DNA from 2 places in the Ectopseudomonas toyotomiensis genome. Region 1 is predicted to be linked to the other one. Evidence: predicted binding sites of a transcription regulator. Region 1 holds the regulator's gene; the other holds the start of a gene.

Region 1 (14,722 bases):
TCTGTTCCAGGCGCTGGCCAGCGAAGCCCTGCAGCAGCTGAGCGAATTCGCTCTTGTGAGGTAGCGATGGCCGAAAGCGAGAGCGGTGCTGACAAGAGCGAGGAACCCACAGGCAAGCGGCTTGAAGAGTCGCGCAAGAAAGGCCAGATCGCTCGCTCCAAGGAGCTCAATACGTTGGCGGTGACGCTCACCGGCACCGTAGCTCTGATCATTTTCGGCGCCTACATGGGCAATGCGCTGATGGACATCATGCGCGGCAATTTCAGCCTGCCACGTGATGTGCTGCTGAACGAAGGCAGCATGGCGCTTTATCTGCTGGCGTCTGGCAAGCAGGCATTGCTGGCCGTGCAACCCTTCTTGATCGCACTGTTGATCGCCTCCGTCGTCGGTCCCATCGCGTTGGGGGGATGGTTGTTCTCTGCTGAGGCGCTACAACCCAAGGCCAGCCGGATGAACCCCCTGGCCGGCCTCAAGCGCATGTTCTCGGTTCAGGCGTTGGTCGAATTGCTCAAGGCGCTGGCCAAGTTTCTGGTGATTCTCGCGGTGGCGCTGGTGGTGCTGTCGGTGGATCAGGACGATCTGCTGGCCATTGCCAACGAACCGGTCGAGCCCGCCATCCTGCACAGCCTCAAGGTCGTCGGCTGGAGCGCTTTCTGGTTGTCCTGCGGGTTGATCCTGATCGCCGCGGTGGATGTGCCGTTCCAGCTGTGGAGTCACAAGCAGAAGCTGATGATGACCAAGCAGGAGGTGCGCGACGAGTACAAGGACACCGAGGGCAAGCCCGAAGTCAAAGGACGTATTCGTCAATTGCAGCGTGAGATGGCTGAACGGCGGATGATGCAAGCCGTGCCGCAGGCTGATGTGGTGATCACCAACCCGACGCACTTCGCCGTAGCGCTCAAGTACGACCCGGAGAAGGGTAGCGCACCGCTATTGTTGGCCAAGGGCGGCGACTTCCTGGCGCTGAAGATTCGCGAGATTGCCCAGGAGCACAAGGTGATGGTGCTGGAGTCCCCGGCATTGGCCCGTGCGGTGTATTACTCCACCGAGCTGGATCAGGAAATTCCCGCTGGCCTTTACCTGGCCGTGGCGCAGGTGCTGGCCTACGTCTATCAGCTTCGTCAATATCAGGCCGGCAAGGGCAAACGCCCGGGCCCGTTGCCCGACTTTCCGATCCCGGCGGACCTGCGCCGCGATTCGTAACGTGCCTCTTGGGCGCTGCCCTGTCATTTATGGAACGCTTCTTGCCATTACCCCTTCAGGACGCACTTTCGCGTCAAAAGATTGAATGGTCTGGGGTAGGGACGTGGCAGTAGATCGCGCACAGCTAATCGGTGACGTACGCAGCAACCTTGCAGGTTTGCGCCATGGCAACCTGGGCATTCCGCTGCTGCTGCTGGTCATGCTCGGCATGGTCATGCTGCCGATCCCACCGTTTCTGCTCGACACCCTGTTCACCTTCAGCATCGCGCTGTCCATCGTCGTGCTGCTGGTCAGCATCTATGCGCTGCGACCGCTGGATTTCGCCGTGTTCCCCACCATTCTGCTGGCGGCCACGTTGTTGCGTCTGGCGCTGAACGTGGCTTCGACCCGCGTGGTGCTGCTCAACGGCCACGAGGGGCATGGTGCGGCGGGGCAGGTGATCCAGGCCTTCGGTGAGGTGGTGATCGGCGGTAACTACGTGGTTGGTATCGTGGTGTTCGCCATCCTCATGATCATCAACTTCGTAGTGGTCACCAAGGGTGCCGGACGGATTTCCGAGGTAAGCGCGCGCTTCACCCTCGATGCCATGCCAGGCAAGCAGATGGCCATCGACGCCGACCTCAATGCTGGCCTGATCGATCAGAACGAAGCCAAGAAACGCCGCAGTGAAGTGGCGCAGGAGGCAGATTTCTACGGCTCCATGGACGGTGCCAGCAAATTCGTCCGTGGCGATGCCATCGCCGGCCTGCTGATCCTGTTCATCAACCTCATCGGCGGTATCGCCATCGGCGTGCTGCAGCACGGCCTGCCGTTCGCCGAGGCGGGCAAGGTCTACACGCTGCTGACCATCGGCGACGGCCTGGTGGCGCAGATTCCTTCATTGCTGCTGTCCACCGCCGCCGCGGTGATGGTGACCCGTGTTTCCAGCTCCGAGGACATGGGTGCCCAGGTCAACCGGCAGATGTTCGCTTCGCCGCGGGCGCTGGCGGTGGCGGCGGCGATCATGATTGCCATGGGCCTGGTGCCCGGCATGCCGCATTTCTCCTTTATCAGCCTGGGCCTGGTGGCCGCTGGCGCCGCCTACTGGATCGCCAACAAGCAGCGCAAGATCAAGGAGGCCGAGGTCAAGGAAGTGCAGCGCCAGCAGGAGCTGCTGCCTGCGCAGAAGGCCCAGGAGGTCAAGGAACTGGGTTGGGACGACGTCACCCCCGTTGATATGGTCGGCTTGGAAGTGGGGTATCGCCTGATTCCGCTGGTGGACCGCAACCAGGGTGGCCAGTTGTTGGCGCGGATCAAAGGTGTGCGCAAGAAGCTGTCGCAGGAAATGGGCTTTCTCATGCCCTCGGTGCATATTCGCGACAACCTCGATCTGGCGCCCAACGCCTACCGCTTGACGCTGATGGGCGTCAGCGTGGCCGAGGCCGAGGTTTATCCGGATCGCGAACTGGCGATCAACCCCGGCCAGGTGTTCGGCCCGCTCAATGGCATCGCCGCCAAGGATCCGGCGTTCGGTCTGGAGGCCGTGTGGATCGACCCCACTCAGCGCGATCAGGCGCAGTCGCTGGGCTACACCGTGGTCGACGCCAGTACCGTGGTGGCCACTCACCTCAATCAAATCCTGCACAAGCATGCCCACGAGCTGCTGGGGCACGAGGAAGTGCAGCAACTGATGCAGTTGCTGGCCAAGAGCTCGCCGAAGCTTGCCGAAGAGTTGGTGCCGGGGCTGGTATCGCTGTCGACCCTGCTCAAGGTGCTGCAGGCGCTGCTGCAGGAGCAGGTGCCGGTGCGCGATATCCGCACCATCGCCGAGGCCATCGCCAACGTCGCGCCGAAGAGTCAAGATCCCGCCGCGATGGTTGCTGCAGTACGCGTCTCGCTGGCCCGTGCAATCGTGCAAGGCATCGTGGGACTAGAGCCGGAGCTGCCTGTGATAACCCTCGAACCAAGGTTGGAACAGATCTTGCTCAACAGTCTGCAGAAGGCCGGTCAGGGCGGTGAGGATGGCATCCTCCTCGAACCGGGCATGGCCGAGAAGCTGCAGCGTTCCCTGGTGGAAGCGGCGCAGCGCCAGGAAATGCTCGGCAAGCCGGTGATTCTGCTGGTGGCCGGACCGGTCCGGGCGATGTTGTCGCGCTTCGCGCGGCTGGCGGTACCCAGCATGCATGTGCTGGCCTACCAGGAAATTCCGGACAACAAGCAGGTCACCATAGTCGCTACGGTTGGCCAGAACTGAGGTAAAGGGTCATGCAGGTCAAACGCTTCTTCGCCGCCGATATGCGGACCGCCATGAAACTGGTGCGTGATGAATTGGGCGCCGATGCCTCGATCATCGGCAACCGCCGGGTTGCCGGTGGTGTCGAGCTGACCGCTGCGCTGGATTATCAGGCACCGGCGCCGGTGCGCCCGAACCCGGCGCTGGAAGCCGAGCTGCGCAAGACCCAGGCGCGCATCGCCAGCGCTCAGGCCGAGCTGACCACGCGTGCCGAGCAGGATGCCGGCAAGGACCGTCAATTGTTCGCCAATGAGTCGCTGCTGGCGCCCGAGCTACCCGCGACCCTGGTCAAGCCGCAGCGCCCGGTCGAGGCCCCTGTACCTGTTACGCCTGCGGTCGACCCGCGCGCACTGGAAGCCATGCGCTTCGAGCTGCACGGCTTGCGTGAGCTGATCGAAGTGCAACTGGGGTCCATCGCCTGGGGGCAACTGCAGAACCGTCGTCCGCAGCAGGCCAATCTGTGGCGCCGCCTGCAGCGCATGGGGCTGTCTGCCGAGCTATCGCAGGCGCTGCTGAGCAAGGTAGCCAGTGTGGCCGAGCCGCGTCAGGCCTGGCGTATGTTGCTGGCGCACCTGGCTCACGCGATCACTACGCCCAAGGTCGAACCGCTGGAAGAGGGTGGTGTGATCGCGCTGGTCGGTCCGGCCGGCATGGGCAAGACCACCACCCTGGCCAAGCTGGCTGCGCGTTATGTGCTTAAGTACGGCTCGCAACAGGTCGCTCTGGTGAGCATGGACAGCTTCCGCATTGGCGCGCAGGAACAGCTCAAGACCCTGGGGCGCATCCTCGGTGTGTCGGTGACTCAGATCGACCCCGGTCAGTCTCTGCTGCAGGCTCTGGCGCCGCTGGCCAAGAAACGCGTGGTGCTGGTCGATACCGCTGGCCTGCCAGGCAACGATCCGGCGCTGCGTCTGCAGTTGGAGAGTCTGGCCTCGGCACGCATCAAGGCGAAGAATTATCTGGTACTGGCCGCAACAAGTCAGAGCCAAGTGCTCAAGGCGGCCTACCATAGTTACAAGCGTTGTGGTCTTTCAGGCTGCATACTGACGAAACTGGACGAAGCCGCGAGTCTGGGTGAGGTTTTAGGTCTGGCTATAGGCCAGCAACTGCCGGTAGCCTATGTGACGGACGGGCCGCGGATTCCGGACGATCTGCATGTGCCGCGTAGCCATCAGCTGGTCAGCCGTGCCGTTGGGCTGCAGGCTGCCGAGGAGCCGAGTGAGGACGCCATGGCGCAGATGTTCGCCGGCCTCTATCACAATCCGGCCAAGCGAGCCGGTTGACGCAGCGAGAATGTTGCACCCTCTCGCCACGTGGTGCGGGAGTGAACGGCCTCAACAGGTGCTTACCAACGACCTGTAAGGCCAAGTCGAAGTTAGACAAGGTGTAGAAAGAACATGGGTATGCATCCCGTACAGGTGATTGCGGTGACTGGCGGCAAGGGTGGCGTCGGCAAGACCAATGTGTCGGTCAATCTGTCCATGGCCCTGGCCGATCTCGGCCGTCGGGTCATGCTGATGGACGCCGACCTTGGCTTGGCCAACGTCGACGTTCTGTTGGGCCTGACGCCCAAGCGCACCCTGGCCGATGTCATCGCGGGTGAATGTGATCTGCGTGACGTTCTGCTGCAGGGGCCGGGTGGCGTGCGCATCGTGCCGGCAGCATCCGGTACGCAGAGCATGGTCAGCCTCACGCCGATGCAGCACGCCGGGTTGATCCAGGCGTTCAGTGACATCAGTGAAAACCTTGACGTGCTGGTGATCGACACCGCTGCCGGTATCGGTGATGCGGTGGTCAGCTTCGTGCGTGCGGCGCAGGAGATCCTTGTGGTGGTCTGCGATGAGCCCACCTCGATTACCGACGCCTACGCGTTGATCAAGCTGCTCAATCGCGATCACGGCATCAGCCGCTTCCGCGTACTGGCCAATATGGCCCATAGCCCGCAGGAAGGACGCAATCTCTTTGCTAAGCTGACCAAGGTGACGGATCGTTTCCTCGATGTCGCCCTGCAGTATGTCGGTGCCGTGCCTTACGATGAGTGTGTGCGCAAGGCCGTGCAGAAGCAGCGCGCCGTCTATGAAGCCTTCCCTCGATCCAAGTGCGCCCTGGCGTTCAAGGCGATAGCTCAGAAGGTAGATACCTGGCCGTTACCGGCCAATCCCCGTGGTCATCTGGAGTTTTTCGTCGAGCGTCTGGTGCAACAACCGACCGCAGACTCGGCCGTATGACAGCAGCTTCTGGACTTCGTATGTACAACAAGGCTCAGGCGCAGGACTCCCAGCACCAGCTGATCGAGCGCTATGCGCCGCTGGTCAAGCGCATCGCCTACCACCTGCTGGCTCGTCTGCCGGCCAGCGTGCAGGTCGATGATCTTATCCAGGCCGGCATGATCGGCCTGCTCGAAGCCTCGCGCAAATACGACTCCAGCAAGGGTGCCAGTTTCGAGACCTTCGCCGGTATCCGTATTCGCGGCTCCATGCTCGACGAGGTGCGCAAGGGTGATTGGGCGCCGCGTTCGGTGCACCGCAACAGCCGGATGGTCAGTGATGCCATTCGTGTCGTGGAGGCCAGAACCGGACGGGACGCTAAAGATCACGAGGTTGCGGCCGAACTCCAATTGAGTCTGGAAGATTACTACGGCATTCTTGGCGACACTTTGGGCAGCCGCCTGTTCAGTTTCGACGACCTGTTGCAGGACGGCGAACATGGCGGGTTGCACGAAGACGCCGGACACACTCACCTCGAACCTTCGCGGGACCTCGAAGACGAACGCTTCCAGGCGGCCTTGGCCGATGCCATCGCCGGTTTGCCGGAGCGCGAACGTCTGGTGCTGGCGCTGTATTACGATGAAGAACTGAACTTGAAGGAAATCGGTGAAGTGCTGGGGGTTAGCGAGTCACGTGTTAGCCAGTTGCACAGCCAGTGCGCGGCGCGTTTGCGCTCGCGGCTGAGTGAGTGGCGCGCTGGCTGAACGCGGCGTACTCGCAGGCGCAAACGGTTTCACGATTAAAGGGCGTAGTTGCAAGCGCAATACGTTTGGGACTGTACGGAGGTCGACTTGGACAAGAACATGAAAATCCTCATCGTTGACGATTTCTCGACGATGCGACGGATCATCAAGAACCTCTTGCGGGATTTGGGTTTCACCAACACCGCGGAAGCCGATGACGGCACCTCGGCGCTGCCGATGCTGCAAAGCGGCAGTTTCGACTTTCTGGTGACCGACTGGAACATGCCTGGCATGACCGGCATCGACCTGCTGCGCGCCGTACGTGCCGACGAGCGCCTCAAGCACCTGCCGGTGCTGATGGTGACTGCTGAAGCCAAGCGCGATCAGATCATCGAGGCGGCCCAGGCCGGTGTGAATGGCTACGTGGTCAAACCCTTCACCGCTCAGGTGTTGAAGGAAAAGATCGAGAAGATCTTCGAGCGGGTCAACGGCTGATGTCAGCCGCGAGGGTGCTATGGAACACGATGACTCCACGCTGGGTGACCTCGAGTCGACCCTGAAAAACAATGCCCGCGATCTGGTCGATAGCCTTGAACAAGGTAATTTCGGCGCCGCGGTGCAACTGATCAACGAGCTGAACAAGGTCCGCGACCGCGGGCTGTATCACGAGGTCGGCAAACTGACCCGTGAACTGCACAACGCCATTGTCAATTTTCAGCTCGATCCGCGTATGCCGCATGCCCAGGAGCTGTCGCAGATCGCCGATGCGACCGAGCGCCTGAACTACGTCGTGACCATGACCGAGAAGGCCGCCAACCGGACCATGGATCTGGTCGAGCAGAGTGCGCCGCTGGTCAACGACCTCAGTGACGAAGCGCAGAGCCTCAGCGCTGAGTGGGGCCGCTTCATGCGCCGCGAAATCGGTGCCGACGGTTTCCGCGAGCTGGCCAAGCGTGTCGAGCTGTTCCTCGCCCGCAGTGAACGAGATGGCGCCAAGCTCTCCGGCCACCTCAACGACATTCTGTTGGCTCAGGACTATCAGGACCTTACCGGCCAGGTGATCAAGCGTGTCACCCAGCTGGTGACCGAAGTGGAAAGCAACCTGCTCAAGCTGATGCTCATGGCCAGCCAGGTCGACCGTTTTGCCGGTATTCAGCACGACCACGAAGCGCTGCGTACCGAACAGGAAAAATCAAAAGAGCCATCGCGGGGTGAAGGTCCGCAGATTCATGCCGATAAGCGTGATGACGTCGCCTCCAGCCAAGACGATGTCGACGACCTGCTGTCCAGCCTAGGGTTCTAAGGAGCACACAATATGAGCTTCGGCGCCGATGAAGAGATCCTCCAGGATTTCCTGGTAGAGGCCGGCGAGATTCTCGAACAGTTGTCCGAACAGTTAGTCGAGCTGGAAAGCCGACCGGACGACATGAACCTGCTCAACGCCATCTTCCGCGGTTTCCATACCGTCAAGGGCGGAGCGGGTTTCCTCCAGCTCAACGAGTTGGTGGAGTGCTGCCATATCGCCGAAAACGTCTTCGACATCCTGCGCAAGGGTGAGCGTCGCGTCGATTCGGAGCTGATGGATGTGGTGCTCGAGGCTCTTGATGCAGTAAATGGCATGTTCGGCGAGGTGCGTGAGCGCCGCGAGCCGACGCCCGCGTCGCCTGAACTTCTGGCGGCATTGTCACGCCTGGCCGAACCGGGCGGCGCTGAAGCAGCTCCTGCGCCGGTGCAGCAGGCCGAGCCGGAACCCGTGCCGGTGTCTGAGCCAGTTACGCCGTCCGCTGCCGCGGGCGACATCACCGACAGCGAATTCGAGCAACTGCTCGATGCCCTGGGTGACGCGCCGGCTGCCGCCTCCAGTGCGCAGACCAGTGCCAGCGATGAGATCACCGATGACGAGTTCGAGTCGCTGCTCGATCAGTTGCACGGCAAGGGGCAGTTCGCCGGCACGGTCGAAACGCCTGCCGCTGCGGTAGGCGCTTCTGCGCCTGCTGGCGTAGCGGCAGGCGATGAGATCACCGACGACGAATTCGAAGCGCTGCTCGATCAGCTGCATGGCAAAGGTCAGTTCTCGGCCACCGCCGAAGCCGCTGCTCCGGTTGCAGCCGTTGCTGCAGCGCCCACTCCGGCCGGTGATGAGATCACCGACGACGAGTTCGAGTCGCTGCTCGATCAATTGCACGGCAAAGGCAAATTCGTGCCGCCCGCTGAGCCGGCGCCCGCGCCTGCCGCCGCGGCCAAACCTGCAGCAGCGCCCAAGGCCGCCGCACCTGCCAAGCCCGCAGCAGCCAAGGCTGAGCCTGCTGCCGCTCGTGCTTCTGCCGCGCCTGCGCCGGCTGCCGACAAGGCGCCGGCCGCGAGCGAAGCGGAAACCACCGTACGGGTCGACACTGCGCGCCTCGACGAGATCATGAACATGGTCGGCGAACTGGTGCTGGTGCGTAACCGTCTGGTGCGCCTGGGACTGAACAGCGGCGACGAGGCGATGTCCAAGGCTGTGTCGAACCTCGACGTGGTCACGGCGGATCTGCAGACCTCGGTGATGAAGACCCGCATGCAGCCGATCAAGAAGGTCTTCGGCCGCTTCCCGCGTCTGGTCCGCGATCTGGCGCGTAACCTGAAGAAGGAAATCAACCTCGAGCTGGTGGGCGAGGAAACCGACCTCGACAAGAACCTGGTCGAGGCCTTGGCTGACCCGCTGGTGCATTTGGTGCGCAACGCCGTCGACCATGGCGTGGAAACCCCGGAAGAACGCGAGAAGAGCGGCAAGGCTCGCGCTGGGCGCGTGGTGCTGTCCGCCGAGCAGGAAGGCGATCACATCCTGTTGTCGATCACCGATGACGGCAAGGGTATGGACGCCGACGTGCTGCGTGCCAAGGCCGTGGAGAAGGGCCTGCTGGACAAGGACGCGGCCGATCGTCTCAACGAGTTCGAATGCTACAACCTGATTTTCGCCCCGGGCTTCTCGACCAAGACCGAGATCTCCGACGTGTCCGGTCGCGGTGTCGGCATGGACGTGGTGAAGACCAAGATTTCCCAGCTCAATGGCACGGTCAACGTGTTCTCGCAGAAGGGGCAGGGCTCGAAGATCATCATCAAGGTGCCACTGACCCTGGCGATCATGCCGACGCTGATGGTGATGCTGGAGAATCAGGCCTTCGCCTTCCCGCTGGTCAACGTCAACGAGATCTTCCATCTCGACCTGTCGCGCACCAACGTGGTCGACGGTCAGGAAGTGGTGATCGTGCGCGACAAGGCGCTGCCACTGTTCTATCTCAAGCGTTGGCTGGTACCGCAGGCCTTCCATGAAGGTCAGCGCGAAGGCCATGTGGTGATTCTCACCGTTGGCAGTCAGCGCATCGGCTTTGTCGTCGATCAACTGGTCGGGCAGGAAGAAGTGGTAATCAAGCCACTGGGCAAGATGCTGCAAGGCACGCCCGGAATGTCCGGCGCCACGATCACGGGTGACGGACGCATCGCGTTGATTCTCGACGTACCGAGCATGCTCAAGCGCTACGCTCGACGTTTCTGATGTTTCGCGGCGTGGACCCGAGGTCAACGCCGTCTAGGAGTGTGTATGGTAGTCAAGGTCTTGGTGGTAGACGACTCCGGTTTCTTCCGTCGGCGCGTGTCGGAAATTCTGTCTGCTGACCCCAGTATTCAGGTCGTGGGTACGGCCACCAATGGGCGGGAAGCCATCGATCAGGCGTTGGCGCTCAAGCCCGACGTGATCACCATGGATTACGAGATGCCGATGATGGATGGCATCACTGCGGTTCGAAACATCATGCAGCGCTGTCCGACGCCGGTGCTGATGTTCTCCTCGCTGACCCATGAAGGCGCCCGTGTCACGCTCGATGCGCTGGATGCGGGTGCTGTGGATTTCCTGCCGAAGAATTTCGAAGACATCTCGCGCAACCCCGAGAAGGTCAAGCAGATGCTGTGTGAGAAGGTGCACAGCATCGCGCGCAGCAATCGCCGTTTCAGTGCGGCCGCGGTGGCTCCGGCGCCGACTGCGGCTAGTCCGAGCGCGGCGCCGACCAGTCGTCCTGCTGTCTCGACGCGACCTGCTGCACCGGCTCCCGCTGTCCCTGCGCGTCCGACAGCAGCGGCCGGTGGCGCAGCCCCTACGTCATCAGCGCCCAAGCGCAAGGCCTACAAGCTGGTGGCCATCGGCACCTCGACCGGTGGCCCGGTGGCGCTGCAGCGCGTGTTGACCCAGCTTCCGGCCAATTTTCCGGCGCCGTTGGTCCTGATCCAGCACATGCCGGCGGCCTTCACCAAGGCTTTCGCCGAGCGCCTGGACAAGCTCTGCCGCATTCAGGTCAAGGAAGCCGAGGATGGCGATATCCTGCGCCCAGGCCTGGCGCTGTTGGCGCCTGGTGGCAAGCAGATGATGGTCGATGCGCGTGGCGCGATAAAAATCCTGCCAGGTGACGAACGCCTCAATTACAAACCCTGTGTCGATATCACTTTTGGCTCTGCCGCCAAGTCCTACGGTGACAAGGTGCTGGCCGTGGTACTCACCGGCATGGGCGCCGATGGCCGTGAGGGTGCGCGCCTGCTCAAGCAGGGCGGTAGCCAGGTGTGGGCGCAGGACGAGGCCAGTTGCGTGATCTATGGCATGCCCATGGCCGTGGTCAAAGCCAATCTGGCGGATGCGGTCTACGGCCTGGATGACATCGGCCGGCACCTGACCGAGGCCTGCCAGTGACGAACGCTAAGTCGGAAACATGCGCATGGATGTACTGAGCCTGATTGGCGTCATCCTGGCGTTCGTTGCCATTCTGGGCGGCAATTATCTCGAAGGCGGGCACGCTGGTGCCTTGCTCAACGGTCCGGCGGCGCTGATCGTCATCGGCGGTACGCTGGGCGCGGCTTTTCTGCAGGCGCCGGTGCAGGTGTTCAAGCGTGCCATGAGCATCATGCGCTGGATCTTCTTTCCACCGCGTATCGATCTGGTCGGCGGCATCAATCGTGTGACCGGTTGGAGCATGGTGGCGCGCAAGGAAGGCCTGCTCGGCCTGGAAGCAGTGGCCGATGCCGAGCCTGACCCTTATGCGCGAAAAGGTCTGCAGTTGCTGGTTGACGGCGCCGAGCCTGAGTCCATTCGCAGCATTCTCGAGGTCGACCTCTATACCCAGGAGGCGCGCGATATCCAGGCCGCCAAGGTGTTCGAGAGCATGGGCGGCTATGCACCAACCATCGGTATCATCGGTGCGGTGATGGGCCTGATCCACGTGATGGGCAACCTGGCTGATCCGAGCATGCTCGGCAGCGGCATTGCCGTGGCGTTCGTTGCCACCATCTATGGCGTCGGTTTCGCCAACCTGCTGCTGCTGCCGGCGGGCAACAAGCTCAAGTCCATCGCGCTGCGCCAGTCGCGTTACCGCGAGATGCTCCTCGAAGGCATCCTGTCCATCGCCGAGGGTGAGAATCCGCGCTCCATCGAACTGAAGCTGCAAGGCTTCATGGACTGATGGAGGTATGGCATGGCGCGCAGGCGGCATCATGAAGAGCACGAGAATCACGAGCGTTGGCTGGTCTCCTATGCCGACTTCATCACCTTGCTATTCGCCTTTTTCGTGGTGATGTACTCGATTTCCTCGATCAACGAAGGCAAGTACAAGATCCTCTCGGAGTCGCTGACGGGCGTGTTCAATCAGCCCGATCGCTCGATCAAGCCGATTCCGGTTGGCGAGGAGCGGCCGCGCACCAGTGAGCCTGATAACACCTCGATGGACGACCCCAGCTCGGATTCGACCCTGCAAAGCATCGCCTCCAGCGTGCGCGAGGTGTTTGGCGAGCTGATCCAGAGTGATCAGCTGACCGTGCGCGGCAACGAGATGTGGATCGAGATCGAGCTCAGCTCCAGTCTGCTGTTTCCCAGTGGTGATGCCATTCCGAACAATCAGGCGTTCGACATCATCGAGAAAGTCGCCAAGATTCTGGCGCCTTATCAGAATCCGGTTAAGGTGGAGGGATTCACCGACAACCTGCCGATCCAGACCGCTCAATACCCAACCAACTGGGAGTTGTCTTCGGCGCGCGCGGCGAGCATCGTGCGCATGTTGGCCATGGATGGCGTCGACCCTTCACGTCTGGCGGCCGTGGGTTACGGTGAGTTCCAGCCAGTGGCGGACAATGCCACTGCCGAGGGCAGGGGGCGTAATCGCCGGGTGGTGCTGGTGATTTCGCGCAACCTCGACACGCGACGTGGCGCTGGCAGTGCCGCGACCCAGCAGTCGGAGGCTGGCACGCAACCTGCACCAGCGTCTGCGTCGGGGGTTCCACAGTCGTGAGCCGTCAAATCCCAGTCGCCAGCTGCGTGCGTGCGACAGCCATTCTCGGCCTGAGCGCCTCTTGCCGGGAGGATGAGAGAAAATGAAAGTCTGGGCAGTAGCCAATCAGAAGGGTGGGGTCGGCAAGACCACCACCTCCATCGCTCTGGCAGGCCTGTTGGCCGATGCCGGCAAGCGTGTGGTCGTGGTCGATCTCGATCCGCATGGGTCGATGACCAGTTATTTCGGTCATGACCCCGATGCGCTGGAGCACAGTTGCTTCGATCTGTTCCTGCACCAGGGCAATGTGCCGCAAGGCCTGCCCAAGCAGTTGCTGCACAGTACCAGTCACGAGAATATCTCCCTGTTGCCGTCGAGTACCGCGCTGGCCACGCTCGAACGCCAGTCGCCGGGGCAGAGTGGCCTGGGTCTGGTTATCGCCAAGAGCCTGGCGCAGCTGTGGGAAGATTTCGATCATGCCGTCATCGACAGCCCGCCATTGCTCGGCGTGCTGATGGTCAACGCCCTGGCAGCCAGCCAGCAACTGGTGATTCCGGTACAGACCGAGTTCCTCGCGGTGAAGGGCCTGGAACGGATGATCACCACGCTGGCGATGATCAACCGTTCGCGCAAGCAGGCCTTGCCCTACACCATCGTACCGACGCTGTTCGACCGTCGTACCCAGGCGTCCATGAGTACGCTGCGGGTACTGCGCAATACCTATCCCGAGCACCTGTGGCCGGCCTATATCCCGGTCGACACGCGCTTGCGTGATGCCAGCCGGGCAGGGCGCACGCCCTCGCAGTTCGATGCGGGCAGCCGTGGGGTGATCGCCTATCGTGCGCTGTTGAAGCATCTTCTGAGTCATCAGCCGGCGGCGCAGGTGGCTTGAAATGAGCGTCTGTGTTGAACTGCGACACTCAAGTCGGAGCATGCAGCGGCCGATAGGCTGTCAAGATCTTATTCCGGGTTCCAGTCATGAGTCGTAACCTCGCCACCGCCACGCGTTCCCAGTTGGCCCTGCAGTCCTACCTTGATGGGCTGCTGCAGGAGGCCGCCGCCGAACTGGAGATGTCCGTCAGCCTCGACGAGTTCGAGGCCGCAGTGCTCGAGGAGCAGGTGCGCGATGCGCGGCTGGTCGAGCCGGTTGTGCTCGCTACCGTGGTTGAACCGCAGGTACAGGTGGACGTCGCGCCGGTTGAATTGCTCGCACCGACACAGGCTCCGCTCATCGATGAGGCGCCGCCAGCGCTTGCTCCCGCTGCCGAGCTGGCGCCGCAGCCGGCTGCGCTGCTGGCCGATGGTCGTCCGGCCTGGGCCGAGGAGCCGTTCGAATGCCTGCTGTTCGACGTTGCCGGGTTGACCCTGGCCGTGCCATTGATCTGCCTGGGGTCGATCTACCCACTGGAAGGTCAGGAACTGACGCCGCTGTTCGGTCAGCCGGATTGGTTCCTCGGTATCCTGCCGAGCCAGGCCGGTAACCTGAAGGTGCTGGACACTGCACGCTGGGTGATGCCGGACCGTTACCGAGATGACTTCCGCGAAGGCCTGCAGTACGTGATTTCGGTGCAGGGCTACGAGTGGGGGCTGTCGGTGCATCAGGTCAGCCGTTCGATTCGCCTGGACCCGAGCGAGGTCAAGTGGCGCAGTCAGCGTACCCAGCGCCCCTGGTTGGCCGGTACAGTGATCGAGCACATGTGCGCGCTGCTCGACGTGGCGGCACTGGCCGAGCTGATCGCCAGCGGCGGGGCGAAACGCCTGAATGGCGGAAAACTGCATTGAGAATTGGTGAGCCTGTGCCTACGGGCTCTATAGTTGATGACAAGCGGGTCGACCCGCGCATGCCGCACTGAGCGGTTTTTGATGAGGCTAGGGACATGAAGAAAAGTTCTGCACAAGGTGCCGAAGATCCGATTCTGCAGTGGGTGACCTTTCGCCTGGACAACGAGACCTACGGCATCAACGTGATGCAGGTGCAGGAAGTCCTGCGTTACACCGAGATCGCCCCGGTAC
Region 2 (16,672 bases), 2.2 Mb from region 1:
GATGAGGTGGCCGGCAAGGCGCCGATCTCGGTGCCCATGGCCTGGGCGCCGTACCTGCTGCTGGCGGTGTTCCTGGTGATCTCGCGTACCTTCCCCGAGGTGAAAGCGGCGCTGATGAGCCTGAGCTTCGGCTGGAAGGACATCCTCGGTGAGACTGGGGTATCCGGCACCATCGAGCCGCTGTATCTGCCAGGCGGCATCCTCTGCATGGTGGTACTGGTGACCTTCTTCCTGCACCGCATGCGCTTACCCGAACTCAAGGCGGCGGTGGGCGAGTCGAGCAAGACCCTGCTCGGCGCCGGCTTCGTGTTGATCTTCACCATTCCCATGGTGCGCATCCTGATCAACTCCGGGGTCAACGGCAGCGACCTGATGTCGATGCCGGTGGCGATGGCGCAACTGGTGGCCGACAGCGTCGGCGGCGTATATCCGTTCTTCGCGCCGGCGGTCGGCGCTCTGGGCGCCTTTATCGCCGGCTCCAACACCGTATCCAACCTGATGCTGTCGCAGTTCCAGCTCAATGCTGCCGAGCTGATCGGCGTATCCGGGGCGATGATGGTGGCAGTGCAGTCGGTCGGTGCCGCGGCAGGCAACATGATCGCCATCCACAACGTGGTGGCAGCCTCGGCGACCGTTGGTCTGCTCGGGCGCGAAGGCATCACCCTGCGCAAGACCATTCTGCCGACGCTCTACTACCTCGCTGCAGCCGGCCTGATCGCGCTGGTGGCGATGTACGGCATGGCGCTGACCGATCCGCTGATGACCAGTCGCTGACCTCTGACAGGTCGTGCGCTGCGCGACCCGACTTTGGTTGGTCCCTGGCTGGCGGCGATTGCCGCCGGCCGGCTTGGCGCGTCAGTGCAATTGCGGTAGCTTGCGTCGCGCAACACCGTGAGATTGGCCTGAGGTTTATATGAAAAAGTGGCAATGCGTGGTCTGTGGACTGATTTACGACGAGAGCCAGGGCTGGCCGGATGACGGCATCGCTCCCGGCACCCGCTGGGAAGACGTGCCAGAAGACTGGCTATGCCCTGACTGCGGCGTCGGCAAGATGGATTTCGAAATGATCGAAATCGGCTGATCACGCCTGGTTTTCAAAAAAACGGCGACCCAAGGGTCGCCGCTTTTCATTTCACACCCGCATGCCAGAGCGACTCCTGAGCCAGGATCGAAAAAATCTTCAGCGCCATTTAATCAGCGTCAGAAGCCGGTCGCCCTTCACTTACAGCAGGCAATCACAGCCAGCTTCACTCAACTGAAGGAATATCATCATGGCTCTGTCGATTCATACCAACTACTCCTCGCTGATCACCCAGACCAACCTGGGCAAGACCAACAACGCCCTGGGCACCAACCAGCAGCGTCTGGGCACTGGCTTCCGCATCAACTCCGCTGCCGACGACGCCGCCGGCCTGCAGATCGCTACCCGTCTGAACGCCCAGTCCCGCGGTATGGATGTGGCCATGCGCAACACCAGCGACGCCGTATCGCTGCTGCAGACCGCCGAAGGCGCCTTCAGCGAAATGACCGATATCGTTCAGCGCATGAAAGACCTCGCCACCCAGTCCTCCAACGGCACCAACGCCCAGGCCGACCGTGACGCCCTGCAAGCCGAATACGACGAGCTGGGTAAAGAGCTGGCCAACATCATGACCAACACCAGCTACGCTGGCGACGCCCTGTTCGGTCTTGACGGTACTACCGGCAAGTTCGGTGCCGCCGTGACCTTCCAGATCGGCGCCACCACTGCCGAAACCCTGGAGCTGGACGCTTCGACCCAGTCCGCTGCCCTGGGTACTGCCCTGGACGGCCTGTCCAGCAACTACACCACCCCAGGCACTGCCGGCACCGAAATCGCCGACGCCGCTGGCGCCAACGCCATGATCGATACCATCAATACCGCTCTGGACGACATTGGTGCCATGCGCGCCGCCTTCGGTGCCAACATCAACCGCTTGAACCACACCGCCAACAACCTGGCCAACATGAAGGACAACACCGACATGGCCAAGGGTCGCATCATGGACGCCGACTTCGCCAAGGAAAGCGCCAACATGAGCAAGAACTCCATGCTGATGCAGTCGGGCATTTCCATGCTCAAGCAAGCCGGCCAGATGCCGGGCATGGTCATGTCCCTGCTGGGCTGATCCCGCGTCATCCAGGCGCAAAGGATTGCGCCGATCCCTCCCAACGCCCCGCATCCGCGGGGCGTTTCTTATGGCCTGCGGCCACTGCTGCATCCCGCCTCATCAGCCAAATTGATCAACTGTCATCAAGCTCAGGCATGATCAATACGGCTTCGGCGAATCTCGGCGATATCGTCGACTTCGCCCACAGACTGGCTAGTATTGAGTGAGTGCCCCCAGCGAACGGCAACCTGCTTCCAGCAACAAGCAGCTGGCACAAGACTTGCCAGTGCATTTCCCTGGCGCCAGAATGCCGACCGTCTGTCGCCGGGAAATTTCCCGCATGGAATTGCCGCTCGCCTCAAGGACCGCATGAACACCAGCCCCGAAACGCCGCTAGCCGAGCCGGAAAGCAACATTGCGTGCCTGATCATCAGGACCGGACGCAGCGATTGTTACGCGCATTTCTACCCGGCGCTGTATCAGCTGACCCTGGTAAAGAGCGGCATCGAAGAGAAGATCGATCTGGGCTACTCCGGCAGCCGCCTGCTCGAGCGTTTGCTGCGTGAGCCTGGTGAAGTGGTTTCGCGCGAGGAACTGATGAGCCACGCCTGGGCCGACCGGGTTGTCGGCCAGGGCAGCCTCAACCAGCAGATCTACACCCTGCGCCAGGTACTGGGCGACGAGAAGAGCCGCGAGATCATCCAGACCCTGCCGCGCCGCGGCTATCTGCTGAACCCCAACTATCTGGTTTATCCACCGAGCATCGACGATATCGGCGCAGTCAGCGAAGCACGCGATACGCCGACGCCACAGCCAGCCTTTCTACGCCGCCACAGTCGTCAGCGGACATCCTGGCTGCTTCTGCTGAGCCTGTTCAGCATCATCGGTATCGCCTTGTTCACGGCGCTGTACACCATCAGCCAGCCCAAGGACCTGCACAGTAGCGAAATGAATCTGGGCTCACTGCAGGTGCGCTACATCGATCAAGACCCACAAAGGCTGCAGCAGCTGATTCTGCAGACGCACGGCCTGACCAGCCGGCTTACGGTACTGGCCAGCAAACCGGCCAATCTGGTACTGAGCCTGCGCGGAGGTTTCTATGAACTGCTGTGCTTGCAGGCCAACGGTGGTGCACGCTCGCTGATGTTGCACGAAAGCCAGCTGAATCAGGTGGCCGATGCCCAACTGAGCAGGTGCCTGCCATGAGCCAGGGCAAACAGTGCGGCATCAGCGGCGGCTGGTTGCTGACCATGCTCGCCACGGCCTTGGCGATGCTGCTGAGTATGCTCGTGCTGTGGCTGAACTTCATTTCCAGCGCCGAGCTCGACGGTCGTTACCAGTCCACCGGTCAGGTTCATCTGAGCAACGGCCAGGTGTTGGAAATCAGCCACAGCCTGCAGGTCAACAACAGTCGTTTCTACGCCATGACCCGCCAGGGCGACAGCATCCTGGAGACGTCGGGGGTGGTGGAGTACGGCTTCCTCGGCAACTACCGGCTGCGCGTCGAAGACGGTCAGGTCACCGGGCTGGCCAGCGAAATCGACGACGAACTGGTGTTCAACCTGCTCTACGGCCGACACAAGGGGTCGACCATTCGCCTGACCAGCCTCGATGGCTGTCTCTATGCGCTGGAGACTCGGCAGATCTACTGCCCGGCGCGCAATCTGTAGAGCGAAGCGGGTCACGACTCAGGACTCCGGCGCGCTGAGCTGCGCACCCTCGGTACGGTACTCCACGCGCACCTGGGCCTCGCCGAACAACTCGCGATACAGGCCTTCGGCCTGACTGGTCAGCAACAGCAGCTCGATACGCCGGTTGGCGCCGTTCTCCGGATCACTGGGCAACAAGGGCATGCCATCCGCCTGAGCAGCGACCTGCAGCACGTTGCCACTCGGCAGGCCAGCCTCGACCAGCACGTTGCGGGCACGCAGCGCGCGGTCGCCGGAGAGGTTCCAGTTGTTGTAACCACCGACCACGCCGCGATAGGGCATGGAGTCGGTGTGGCCGCTGATGATCAGATGGTTTTCCACCCGCGCCAGAATCCCGGCCAGACGCTGCAGCAGCTTTTCGAAGTGCGGATTCAGGTGGGAACTGCCGCGGTTGAACATGAAGCGCTGGGCATCGTCCTTGACCAGGATACGCAAGCCCTGGGGCACCACCTGCACTTCGATATTGGCCTCGGCATCCAGTTGTAGCGCCAGCGTCTCCATCAGCTTGGCCAGATCCTGCATCTGCTGCGACTCGGCATAGTGTGGCCGGCGAGCCGGCCCCGGCTGGCCATCGCCCTGTTCCGCGCCCGGATCTTCCTCGGGTGTGCGGGCCTGATTTTCCCGGTCCTGACGCGGGCTGACCTGCACCGGAACACCATCGAGATCCAGCGGCGTGGTGCTGGTGCCGTCGAAGATGCCGGCACCGCCATCGACCAATGGGTTGTTCAGCTGGTCGGCATTGGCGCGGCTGGCGTCCTGAGTCTGCGGCTGGATGATCCACAGCACCATGAACAGCGCCATCATGGCCATGGTGAAGTCGGCGAAGGCTACCTTCCAGGCACCGCCATGCCCGTCGTGGCCACCCTTCTTGCTACGACGTTTGATGATGATTTCATGGCCTTCACCGGCACGCGGTTTCATGCCGCGTCCCTTTCATCTTCGTAACGGTTGACCCAGATTTCCAGCTGCTTGAACGCCGGTTTGACGTCCTGCTCGATCAGCTTGCGCCCGGCGTCAACCGCCAGCAACGTGGGCTTGCCGGCAACGTGGGCGACCAGGGTGGTGCGCACGCACTCGAGCGCCGACATCTCGGTCTTGATGCACTGGCCCATGGCGCTGGACAGCGGGTCCATCACGCAATAGCACATGAAGATGCCGAGGAAGGTGCCCACCAGCGCCGCCGCCACGTGCGCGCCGATCTCGGCCACCGAACCACCGATGTTGCCCATGGTGATGACGATGCCGAGGATCGCCGCGAGGATGCCGAAGCCCGGCATGGCCTCGCCGATCTTGTGCAGCGAGCGCGACGGTTGCATCAGCACATGCTCCATCGCCTCCAGCTCCTGCTCGAGAAAGCCTTCGAGTTCGTGGGCGCTGATCTTGCCCATGGCCATCAGGCGGAAGTTGTCGGCGATGAAGGCCATCAGGTTCTTCTCCTGACGGATCAGCGGGTACTTGGCGAACAGCTCGCTCTGCTCGGGCTCCTCGATATGCGCGTCGAGCACCTTGAGACCGCCGACATCGACCATCTCCAGCAACTCATAGAGCAGCATCAACAACTGGCGCTGGAATTCTTCACCGCGCTTCTTGTAGACGAACACGCCCTTGATCTGATGCAGCATCTCGATCAGCACGTCCTTGGGGTTGGCCACCACCAGAGCACCAAAACCCGCCCCGACGATGATGATCACCTCGGCCGGCTGCCAGAGCATGGCCAGCTCGCCATGGGCCATGACGTAGCCACCGAGCACGCAGGCGACGATGATCAATGCACCTAATAACTTCTGCACCCTAGCCTCTCTCGTTCAGGTAGCGACTGGCCTTGGCGATCGCCTGCTTGCTCAACTGGCAGACGCGCGCGTCGCTCAGCTCCAGCACCAGGGCGATTTCCTTGAGGCTCAGCTCATGTTGGTAGTAAAGGGTCAGCACCAGTCGTTCGCGCTCGCTGAGCTGGCTCAGTGCCTGAGTCAGCAGGCGCTCCTTGAGCACGCGGTCCTCGACCGCACTGCTGCCACAGGCGAAGCTCTCGTGGCCGTTCTGCAGCAGCTCATCGAGGCTTTCGATGGCCTCGCAGGCATCGGCCTGGAGAAACTCCTGATAGTCCTTGGCGCTGATCCCGGTCGCCTGGAGGATCTCTTCTTCCTGCGGTACACGACCCAGTTGCCGCGCCAACTGGCGAATGGCGTCGCGAATCCTGTGGGTCTGCTGGCGCACCTGGCGCGGCCGCCAGTCCTGGCGGCGCAGTTCATCTAGAATCGCACCACGGATGCGCAGCGCGGCGAAGCGACCGAACTGCTCGTCCGGCGTGCCATAGCGGCGCAGGCATTCGAGCAAGCCCATCAGACCGATCTGCTCCATGTCTTCGCGGTCGAGCACCTGGTTGGCCTGCAACGCCAGCTGACTGACGATGCGCTTGACCAGCGGCAGGTACTGCAACAGCCACTTCTGCTCGGCCCCCGGGGCGAACAGCGCAGCCCCGCCCTGTTCGGCGGCGTAGCGATAGTCAATGGCGCAGTTGGCGTTCATGGCAAGGTACCTACTGGACGATCAGTTTGCTGACCAGCACATTGGCGAACGGCATCGCTAGCTTCTTGCTGGCGAAGTCATCGAACAGCGCGCTTTCCAGCGTGCCCTGCAGCTCTGGAATGGGCATGCCGCGCAACTTCTCGAAGGTCATCGCAGACAGGTGGGCGACCACCGAATTGCGCACCATCGGGTCGATCTGCTCGAGCTTCTTCGGATCGGTTTCGAGGTCGGCCTGCAGCACCAGGTCGAGCACGAAGTAGTGCTCGCGGTGTTCGCCCTTGAGGCTGACGATGACCTTCTCGATGGGGAAGAAGCGGTATTCGCTGTTGGCTTCCTCCGCTTCGCTGCCGGCATTGCCAGCAGAAATGCCGAGCACGGCCTGGCCGGTCTGCATGGACTTGAGCGTGGCGTAATTGAAGATGGTGCCGCCAACCACCACCAGGGTGTTGAAGATAACCAGCAGCAGGAGGACGCGCGGCATTGTCATGACTACTCTCGATTCACAAACGGGAAATTAAACGGTGACCAGCACGTCGCTGGTCGATTGCGCGCCATTGCGCTCGCCACCGGCGGGTAGCGCGACGGCAGCGGCCACCTCATCCTCGGCGAGCCAGCGCTGGGCCTGCGCCTGTTGCTGCTGTCGACCGCCCTGAGCATCGGCGGAGACCTGCACGTTGACCTGCACGAAGTTCTGCCCGACCAGCTCCTGACGCAGGCGCTCGCTGGTCTGCTGCAACAGGCGGGCGACATCGGCGTTGGCGGCCGAGAGCTGCACGCTGAGGCGGCCGGACTCATGGCTGAGGAAAATTTCCAGGCTGCCCAACTCCGGCGGATCGAGGCGGATGGTGGCGTTCTGTATGCGCTGGTTGATCTGCAGCTCCACATGCTCGCGCAGGCTGGCCAGCATCTGCTCGCCCCACTGCGTCTGTGGTGCATGCAGCTTGAGCGGACGCTCGGCAGTCAGCGGCGTTGCAGTCGCGGCGGAGGATGTTGCGCTGCCGGGAATGGTTTTATCTGCGTCCGTGCTGATGCTCGGCAGGCGTTCGAGCTCGTTCGTCTCGATGACCTCGGTCGCCATTGCCGGCGCCGCAGTCTGTATCGCGATCTCGGCTGCCATCTGCGGCATGGGCGCCGCTACCTGGGGTGACAACGATTGCTGGCTGAGCACTGGAGCACTGGCGCTGTGCGACGGCTGAGCTGGCATTGGCTCACGCGGCTGCGCCTGGCCGAGGAGCTCGGCAGGCAACGCGGCAGCCTGCTCGATCTGTTCCGAGCCGTCCTGATGCAGCGGTTCATGCAGCGCCTGCTCCTCGGGTGCTTCACGCGCCTCGATACGCACGGCCTGCTGATCCAGCACACTGGCCAGCCACTGCTCGGCATCGGCTTCGCTGAGGGTGACCTTCACGGCAGCAGCCTCTTCACTCAGCGGTGCCCCTGGCTCAGCGGCGATGAAGCCCTGCACGGCCATCTGCAGATCGAACGGCGCAGTCTCACCGCCAGCGCCGCGAGCCTGGGAAAAGCCGGCCGGCAGGGTTTGCCCGGCGGAGTCCGTCAGGTTCACCTGAGCATTGGCATTGATCAGTTGCAGCACCTTTTATCTCCCACCTTGATACAGATCGACGCGCATGTAAGCGCTGCGCCCTTCGGCGTATTCCAGGTGCGTCAGCAATAGCCGACGCACCCGCTCACACTCTTCGGCGCAGGCGATGCGCGCCTGTCCGTGCAACTGCTGCAGATTCCGCTTGGCCTCGCGCACTTCGTCGCTCAGCGTCGGTAGCCCGGCCAGCAGCTGCAGGCACGAGCGGATCAGCGCATCGATCTCGCCGATGCGCGTCCAGTCGCCCTGCTCCAGCGCCTCGGCCAGCTGGCCATGCAGGTGCTGCAGGGCGCGCAGTTCACTTGCGCGTTGCATTCACGCCTTCCCAGCCTTCGCGCAGCACACCGAGCAGGCCGACCACTTCGTCCAACCCCTCCAGCGACAGGCTCACGCTGACATCGGAGAGGCGATAGATGCAGTAGTCGTAGAGCCGCGCCAGACCCTGCACCAATTCCCCGCCATTCTCGTAATCAAGGGCACCATTGAGACCGCCGAGGATGTTCAGGCATTTCTCCAGGGACTGGCCCTTCTGCTGGTAACGCTTGGCCTCGATATGACCACGGGCACGCGCCAGCTCGTCGAGCAGGCCGTCGAACAGCACCAGCACCAGCTCGTAGGGCGAGGCCGCAGCAGCGCGCGCCTCGAGGTCCACGGTGCGATAGCTGTCGTAACTTTCGTTGAGGTTGTAGGCACTCATCAGAACATTCCGTAGGTCTGCTCCATCGCCGCCATGGTCTGCATGAGACCGGTGTACTGACGGAGATAGCGGCTGTAGTAGGAGTCGTACTGCTTCTGGATGTTGTCGAACTGCTGATCGACACGGCGCAGTTGGGTGTTGAGGGTGTCCTTGCGATTGGTCAGCAGGCCGCCGGCGCTGCTGGTGTAGACCGCCAGGTTCTTGTCCAGGGTGTCGAGCAGGTTGCCCTTGTCGGTAAACAGCTTCTCGAAGCCTTCCGGGTTGGCTGCCACGGCCTTCTCGAAGCGGGCGTTGTCGATGGTCAGCTTGCCATTGCGGTCGGCGACGATGCCGAACTCGGTGAGGCTCACACCGCCGAACGAGGTACGCACCAACTGGTTGAGCATGGTCTCGATGGCGCGCACGCTGGCATCGCCAGCCAGAGGCCCGCGACCGCCACTCTCGCTACCGCTGGAGGTGAGCGAATCGAAACTGGTCATCAGCGCATTGAAGGCGCTGACGAAGGTTTGCGCCTTCTCCTTGGTGGCTTTCTGGTCCTGGCCGACTTCCATGGTCAGCGGCGCGTCACCGCTCTTGTGCGCCTTGTTGAAGGTCAGGCTGACGCCGTCGATGATGTTGTCGAAGGTGTTGCTGGTGCTGGTCAGTTCGATACCGGTCTCGCCACCCAGGCGCACGATGGCGTCCTTGGCCACGGACAGCTCCTGCCTGCTGGCCACCGCACCCTCAACCGCGGCATTGCCACTGGCGCTCAGGCTGATGGCCTGGTCGGCGCCGGTTTTCTCGCTGGTCAGCACCAGGTTGACCTGGCCATTGCTGCGTACCAGGGTCGCCTTGACGCCATTGTTGTCGCTCGCGCCGTTGATCGCTGCGGCCAGCTCATCGAGCGTGGCGACGGCGCCGAGGTCGACATTGAACGCGTCACCGCCCTGGCCGATGGTCAGGCTGCCACTGCCGAGGTCGCCGTCCTGCAGCCCTTGCAGGGCAACCTGGCTCTTGCTGGCCAACTGCTGAACGAAAAAGTCGTAACTGCCGGCCACGGCCTTGGAGCCCACTGTAGCGCTGGCATAACCTTCCTGGCTGAAGCTCGCACTGTTGACCAACATGCTGCTGCCGGCCAGCTTGAGGCCGCTGGCGGCAGTCTTGAAAGCCTTCAGTGCGGTATCCAGGCTGGTCAGGGCACTAAGCTGCGCCTTGTATGCGGCCTGGTTGCGGTTGGCCTTGGCCAACTGGCCCTGAATTTCATATTGGGCCAGTTGGGTCGCCATGCTTTGAACGTAATCTGAATCGATAGCCATAGTCGGACACCCGTTTTCCTGTGAGATAGCAATAGCGGTGCCAACAGCTGAAACCCTTGATTTAGAGGGCTCCAGGCATTCCGCCAGGTGAAAGATCCTTTCCGCTTGCACACTGCTGAACGACGAGCGGAAGGCCAACTTCCGCCTGCGTCGCGCTGGTGGCAGACGTACCGATTACAAAGGCGACAGCACAGGAGGGTGACTTAAGGAAAACGCCGCGGGGAGCGGGCAAACCACAGCATCAGCCGTGACGCGGTGCGCGCAACAGGAGAAGCGCCAGGAATGCGCGGGCGCGCAAAAACGCTGGGACAATATCCGGGGAAAGAACGTAGCCGGCAGGCCTTGCCGAGCTATTCGCCGCCGACGGCGAAGTTCGGCAGGCTGTTGACCGGCTGACGGAAGTTGAAGGGAATGGACTCGACGGCCAGACCGACGTTGCGCTGCACCACGAAATGCAGGTGCGGGCCGGTGCTGTTGCCGGTGTTGCCGGAGCGCGCCAACAGGCTGCCGGTTTCCACCCGCTGGCCTTCACGCACGCTGACCGAGCCCTTCATCAGGTGCAGGTAGACGCCCATGGTGCCGTCGTCATGCAGGATGCGCACGAAGTTGCCGGCCGGGTTGTTGCCGCGGCCACTCTGCTGGTTCTCGGTCTTGACCACCACACCACCGCGCGCGGCGACGATGGGCGTGCCCTCGGGCATGGCGATGTCCACCGCATAGCGGCCCTTGGGCGTGAAATGGCTGTAGGTGCCGTTGGCGCCCTGGGTCTGACGGAACGGACCGCCACGCCAGGGCAGCGGATAACGGTGGATGCTCGGCTGCAGACGCGGATCACCGAGGGCGTAGCGCAACCTGGGTTTGTAGCGCAGCGGCTTGGAGGCGTCCTGCGCGGTGAGGGTGGCCAGGCGGATATTGCTGCGCGGTGGCAGTACCCAGCGAATCGGCTTGTCCGGCGCGCCGATGGCGTTCTGTACCTGTTCCAGCCGCAGTTCGATTTCCACCGGGGCATACAGGTCATTGCGAATCAGCAGGGTCTCGCCGGCTTCGTGCTTCTTGGTTTCCAGCTTCACCTGGTTGTCCAGACGCTCGACCATGCGGTCGTTGAACACGAACACCTGCGCGCCAGGCGCGGCCTGATCGCTATAGGTCACCACGCCGTTCTTGTCGACGTACTTGTAGATGGTCAGCGCAACGGCCTGGCCGCAAAAGACCAGCAGACTGCAGAGAATAATCAGACGCCCTAGCATAACGACTCGGATCTTATGGCTTTTTGATATCCGGGTTAGCAAGACTAGCAGCGCAGCACGGAGCGCGCGAGACACCGACCGTCAGGCTGTGAACCGGCTCACCGCCATTGGTCGGCATAGCGCCCTGGATTGCCCCGGGCTACGGGTTGGCAAGCCCAGCAGCGTGTCGGCGAGGAAGATAACGGCGTAAGCCGAGGCGATACGTAGCAGAAGATGGTGCAGGGACAGCGCCGGGCGACCCGCGCCACCCAGAGCCACCGAGCAGATACGGATGAGCGCTGTCGTGGCACTACGCGCCGGGGCTGAAATGCTTCTGCGCGGTGCCACGGGCAATCAGCCGCGACAGGTAGTCGAGCTTCTGTGGATCGCGGTCGACGAAGCGAAAGGTCAGTTGCAGCCATTCGCTGTCGGATTTGGGTTCGAATGCCGCCACCGCGTGCAGGTAGCCATTGAGCCGCGCGGTTTCCGCTGCTTCGCCCTGTTCCAGGTCGAGCACTGCACTCTCCAGCACCTGCGGCAGCTGCTCGGTGCGCTTGACCACCAGCAGTGCCTCCTTGAGGCTCAGCGCCTTGATCACGCAGGCCATGCTGCCCGCCGGTAAACGCAGCTGACCCTGGCCACGACCGGCCGGCGACTTGCTTGCGGCGGCCGGGGCAGGTGCGATGCTCGGTGCCGCAGGGGCGGCAGCTGCCGGCGTTGGTGCACTGGTCTTTACCACCTCGGCCTTGCCGCCGGTAAGTGCGGCCAGCGAGTCGTTGGCGAGGCCACCCGTGCTCAGCATCTTCGACGGCGCGCTGGACATCAGCGCCTGCAGCTTGCCAGCGCGTTGCAGGGCCTTTTTGACCTTGGTCACCAGCTGTTCGTTGGAGAAGGGTTTGCCGATGTAGTCGGAAACACCGGCCTGGATCGCCTGCACCACGTTCTCCTTGTCACCGCGGCTGGTCACCATGATGAAGGGCGTGGTTTTCAGGTTGTCCTGCTCGCGGCACCAGGTCAGCAGCTCGAGGCCGGACATCTCCGGCATTTCCCAGTCACAGAGGATCAGGTCGACCACCTGACGACTCAACATCTGCTGGGCCTTGCGGCCATTGATCGCTTCCTCGATCTGTACGCCGGGGAAATTATCGCGCAGCCCTTTCTTGACCAGATCACGGATAAAGGTCGCGTCATCCACCACCAGCACACTGACTTTGCTCATCGGCCACTCCTGTACGAATGGCAGTAAGCATAGTCATGGCCAGTGGCCTAAGGCCAACGGAAAACGCCGGACGTGCAACAAATCGCGCAAACGAAACGGCCCGGGAAGTCCCGGGCCGTCAGCACGAAGCAGGCGTCAGTCGTTGGACTTGCCCTCGACTTCTTCACGCATGCGGGTCAGGCCGATATGGCGCACATCGGTGCCACGCACCAGGTAAATCACCAGTTCGGCGATGTTGCGCGCATGATCGCCGATGCGCTCCAGCGAGCGCAGCGCCCAGATCACATTGAGCACACGGGAGATCGAACGCGGATCTTCCATCATGTAGGTGACCAGCTCACGCAGTGCGGTCTTGTACTCGCGGTCGACGGTCTTGTCGTACTGCGCCACCGACAGGGCCAGGTCGGCATCGAAACGGGCGAAGGCGTCCAGCGCCTCCTGCACCATCTTGCGCACCTGATCGCCGATGTGACGCACCTCGACGTAGCCACGCGGCGACTCACCCTCCTCACACAGCTGGATGGCACGCTTGGCGATCTTGGTCGACTCGTCACCGATGCGCTCGAGGTCGATCACCGACTTGGAGATGCTGATGATCAGGCGCAGGTCGGAGGCCGCCGGCTGGCGACGGGCGAGAATGCGCACGCATTCCTCGTCGATGTTGCGCTCCATCTGGTTGATCTGGTCATCGATCTCGCGCACCTGCTGGGCCAGACCGGAGTCGGCCTCGATCAGCGCGGTGACGGCGTCGTTGACCTGCTTTTCCACCAGGCCGCCCATGGCCAGCAGGTGGCTGCGCACTTCTTCCAGTTCGGCGTTGAATTGCTGGGAGATGTGCTGAGTAAGGTTGTCTTTGTTGATCATGTTTCGCTCCGCGAAAGCTGCCGGCTTGGATGGCCATGGTGCGAACGGCGCACCCTACACGTTGAGTTTCAGCACTAAGGCCCTTGGAAAATGCTCTCTGGCGCGAAGGGCGCACGCTGACAGTACGGCGCCCGACAAAGCCAGGGAGTATTTGCCATGGCCTTAGCCGTAACGACCGGTGATGTAGTCTTCAGTCTGCTTCTTGGCCGGGTTGGTGAACAGGGTATCGGTGTCGCCGAACTCGATCAGCTTGCCCATGTACATGAACGCGGTGTAGTCGGAGACGCGCGCCGCCTGCTGCATGTTGTGGGTGACGATGACGATGGTGTACTTGCTCTTGAGCTCGTAGATCAGCTCTTCGACCTTCAGCGTGGAGATCGGGTCCAGCGCCGAGCAGGGTTCGTCGAGCAGCAGCACTTCCGGCTGCACGGCCACGGTGCGGGCGATGACCAGACGCTGTTGCTGACCGCCGGACAGACCGAGGGCCGAGTCGTGCAGACGGTCCTTGACCTCATCCCACAGCGCGGCGCTCTTCAGTGCCCATTCCACCGCCTCGTCGAGTACGCGCTTGCTGTTGATGCCCTGGATACGCAGGCCATACACCACGTTCTCGTAGATGCTCTTGGGGAAGGGGTTGGGCTTCTGGAACACCATGCCGACGCGACGACGCAGCTCGGCCACATCCTCGCCCTTGCGGTAGATGTTACGCCCGTCGATGTTGATCTCGCCTTCCACACGGCAACCGTCGACCAGGTCGTTCATGCGGTTGAAAGTGCGCAGCAGGGTCGACTTGCCGCAGCCGGACGGGCCGATGAAGGCGGTCACGCGCTGCTTGGGGATCTCCATCTTGACGTCGAACAGCGCCTGCTTCTGGCCGTAGTACAGGTTCAGACCCGGCACTTCGATGGCCGTGGTCTCGTTGGCCAGGTTGAGGCTCTGCTTGTCGCGGCCGAGGGCGGCCAGATCGATACCGTGGGTATGGGTTTCGTGTTGCATAAACTCACTCCGTTCGTAGCTACAAGCTGCAAGCTGCGCACCGGCGGTGCGCGACTCGTAGCTGCGTTAGTGATCCAGCGCCTTGTACTTCTCGCGCAGGTGGTTACGGATATAGACCGCGGTCAGGTTGAGCAGGGCGATAACGATCACCAGCAGCAGCGCAGTGGCATAAACCAGCGGGCGTGCGGCCTCGACGTTGGGGCTCTGGAAGCCGACGTCGTAGATATGGAAGCCCAGGTGCATGATCTTCTGATCCAGGTGCAGGTAAGGGTAGTTACCGTTGAGCGGCAGGGTCGGCGCCAGTTTCACCACACCCACCAGCATCAGCGGCGCCACCTCACCGGCGGCACGTGCCACGGCGAGAATCAGGCCGGTCATCATCGCCGGGCTGGCCATCGGGATGACCACCTTCCACAGCGTCTCGGCCTTGGTCGCGCCAAGCGCCAGCGAACCTTCACGCACTGCACGCGGAATACGCGCCAGGCCTTCCTCGGTGGCAACGATGACCACCGGCAGGGTGAGGATCGCCAGGGTCAGCGAGGCCCACATCAGGCCCGGCGTGCCGAAGGTCGGCGCCGGGGCGGACTCGGGGAAGAACAGCTGGTCGATCGAACCACCCAGCACGTAGACGAAGAAGCCCAGGCCGAACACGCCGTAGACGATCGAAGGTACGCCGGCCAGGTTGTTCACCGCGATGCGGATCACCCGGGTCAGTGCGCCCTGATGCGCGTATTCACGCAGATAGACCGCGGCGATCACGCCGAACGGGGTAACGATCACCGCCATCAGCATGACCATCAGCACGGTGCCGAAGATCGCCGGGAAGATACCGCCTTCGGTGTTGGCCTCACGCGGCTCGTCGCTGACGAACTCCCACAGTTTCATGGCATAGAAACCGAGCTTGTCGACCGTGCCCATGGCGTTCGGGCGGTAGGCGCGGACGATCTTGCCCAGTTCGATTTCGGTCTGACGTCCATCGCTGGCGGTCAGGGTCACGCTGTCGCGGTTGATCTGCTGGGTCAGCGCCACCATGCGCTCTTCGAGCACCTTGTACTCGCCATTCAACGCATCGCGGCGGGCATCCATGCTGGCCTGGGCAGCGGCGTCCAGCTTGTCCTGCAGCTGCAGCTTGCGGCCTTCCAGCCGGATGCGCTCCAGGCCATGGTTGATACGGCCGATGTCCTTCTTCTCCAGACGCACAAGCTGTGCGTGCAAATCGTCAACGCGATCCAGGCGCTCCTGCAATGCAGCCCAGGCCGCATCACCCTCGGCGACCACCTGGCCGCTTTCCTTGACGTTGACCAGGTTGCCGTAGAAGTTGCCCCACTCGCGGCGCTCCAGCACGGTGATGCCGGCCGGCTTGCGCGGGTTGCTCAACCACTCGCCAACCACCCAGGTGAAGTCGGCACCGAACAGCTCGCGGTTACCCACCTTGAGCAACTCGCGGGTCATGAACTCACCGCCTTCTTCGGCCACCGGCAGGCCAGCTGCGGCGAGACGTGCGCGTGGCACTTCCTCGACCTGCACCACCTCACCCAGCATCACCCGGGCTTCCTGGCCAGGCACCTGGTAGTCGGCTTCGAGAATATCTGCCGGCCAGAAGTGGCCGAGGCCGCGAGAGGCAATCACTGCCAGCAGACCGAGGGTCATGATGATGGCGATGGCAACGGCGCCTCCGCTCATCCACACGCCCGGGGCGCCGCTCTTGTACCAGGATTTCAGGTTGTTCTGTTTCACGGCATCACACCTTGAATGAAATCATTCTTTACCTCCCCTCTCCCGCTTGCGGGAGAGGGGCCGGGGGAGAGGGCTCGTGATTTCACACAACCTTCTCCCGCCCTGCGGGCACCCTCTCCCATGAATGGGAGAGGGTCATCAGTTGGCCTGCTGCGCAGGCACTTTTTACAGACTCGAATACTTGGTACGCAGGCGCTGACGAATCAGCTCGGCCAGGGTGTTCATCACGAAGGTGAACATCAGCAGCACCAGCGCCGCCAGGAACAGCACACGGTAGTGAGTGCCGCCGACTTCCGACTCGGGCATCTCCACCGCGACGTTGGCCGCCAGGGTGCGCATGCCTTCGAAGATATTGATGTCCATGATCGGCGTGTTGCCGGTGGCCATCAGCACGATCATGGTCTCGCCCACCGCGCGGCCCATGCCGATCATCAGCGCCGAGAAAATGCCCGGGCTGGCGGTGAGAATCACCACGCGGGTCAGGGTCTGCCAGGGCGTGGCACCGAGCGCCAGGGAACCGAAGGTAAGGCTCTTCGGCACACTGAACACGGCGTCTTCGGCAATCGAGTAGATGTTCGGAATCACCGCGAAGCCCATCGCCAGGCCCACCACCAGGGCGTTGCGCTGGTCGAAGGGAATGCCCAGGTCGTTGGACAGCCACAGGCGCATGTTGCCGT

What was found. The regulator FliA, encoded in region 1, starts transcription of late flagellar genes. The targets are predictions, from matches to a motif close to CTAAAGTTTNNNNNNNNNNNGCCGNTAA.
Region 2: fliD (flagellar filament capping protein FliD) is a predicted target of FliA. The motif match lies at 10,070-10,097, and genes of this name have one in related genera.

What each region holds. Positions count from the first base shown of each region.
Region 1 is NZ_CP070505.1:190,794-205,515, reverse strand. Features, by position in the region: gene fliR (flagellar biosynthetic protein FliR) at 1-64, shown strand, start outside; gene flhB (flagellar biosynthesis protein FlhB) at 67-1,203, shown strand; gene flhA (flagellar biosynthesis protein FlhA) at 1,289-3,436, shown strand; gene flhF (flagellar biosynthesis GTPase FlhF) at 3,448-4,758, shown strand; gene fleN (flagellar synthesis regulator FleN) at 4,873-5,703, shown strand; gene fliA (RNA polymerase sigma factor FliA) at 5,700-6,446, shown strand; gene JWV26_RS00920 (chemotaxis response regulator CheY) at 6,546-6,920, shown strand; gene JWV26_RS00915 (protein phosphatase CheZ) at 6,940-7,728, shown strand; gene JWV26_RS00910 (chemotaxis protein CheA) at 7,741-9,960, shown strand; gene JWV26_RS00905 (protein-glutamate methylesterase/protein-glutamine glutaminase) at 10,006-11,142, shown strand; gene JWV26_RS00900 (flagellar motor protein) at 11,168-11,908, shown strand; gene motD (flagellar motor protein MotD) at 11,921-12,730, shown strand; gene JWV26_RS00890 (ParA family protein) at 12,813-13,601, shown strand; gene JWV26_RS00885 (CheW domain-containing protein) at 13,688-14,491, shown strand; gene JWV26_RS00880 (chemotaxis protein CheW) at 14,587-14,722, shown strand, end outside.
Region 2 is NZ_CP070505.1:2,414,872-2,431,543, reverse strand. Features, by position in the region: gene JWV26_RS11205 (L-lactate permease) at 1-774, shown strand, start outside; gene JWV26_RS11200 (rubredoxin) at 914-1,081, shown strand; gene lafA (lateral flagellin LafA) at 1,272-2,147, shown strand; gene JWV26_RS11190 (winged helix-turn-helix domain-containing protein) at 2,499-3,335, shown strand; gene JWV26_RS11185 (hypothetical protein) at 3,332-3,799, shown strand; gene JWV26_RS11180 (flagellar motor protein MotB) at 3,818-4,759, opposite strand; gene motA (flagellar motor stator protein MotA) at 4,756-5,628, opposite strand; gene JWV26_RS11170 (FliA/WhiG family RNA polymerase sigma factor) at 5,630-6,364, opposite strand; gene JWV26_RS11165 (flagellar basal body-associated FliL family protein) at 6,375-6,851, opposite strand; gene JWV26_RS11160 (flagellar hook-length control protein FliK) at 6,879-7,955, opposite strand; gene JWV26_RS11155 (hypothetical protein) at 7,959-8,276, opposite strand; gene fliS (flagellar export chaperone FliS) at 8,260-8,658, opposite strand; gene fliD (flagellar filament capping protein FliD) at 8,658-9,953, opposite strand; gene JWV26_RS11140 (peptidoglycan DD-metalloendopeptidase family protein) at 10,304-11,200, opposite strand; gene JWV26_RS11135 (response regulator) at 11,490-12,398, opposite strand; gene phoU (phosphate signaling complex protein PhoU) at 12,534-13,262, opposite strand; gene pstB (phosphate ABC transporter ATP-binding protein PstB) at 13,425-14,258, opposite strand; gene pstA (phosphate ABC transporter permease PstA) at 14,325-15,995, opposite strand; gene JWV26_RS11115 (ABC transporter permease subunit) at 16,161-16,672, opposite strand, start outside.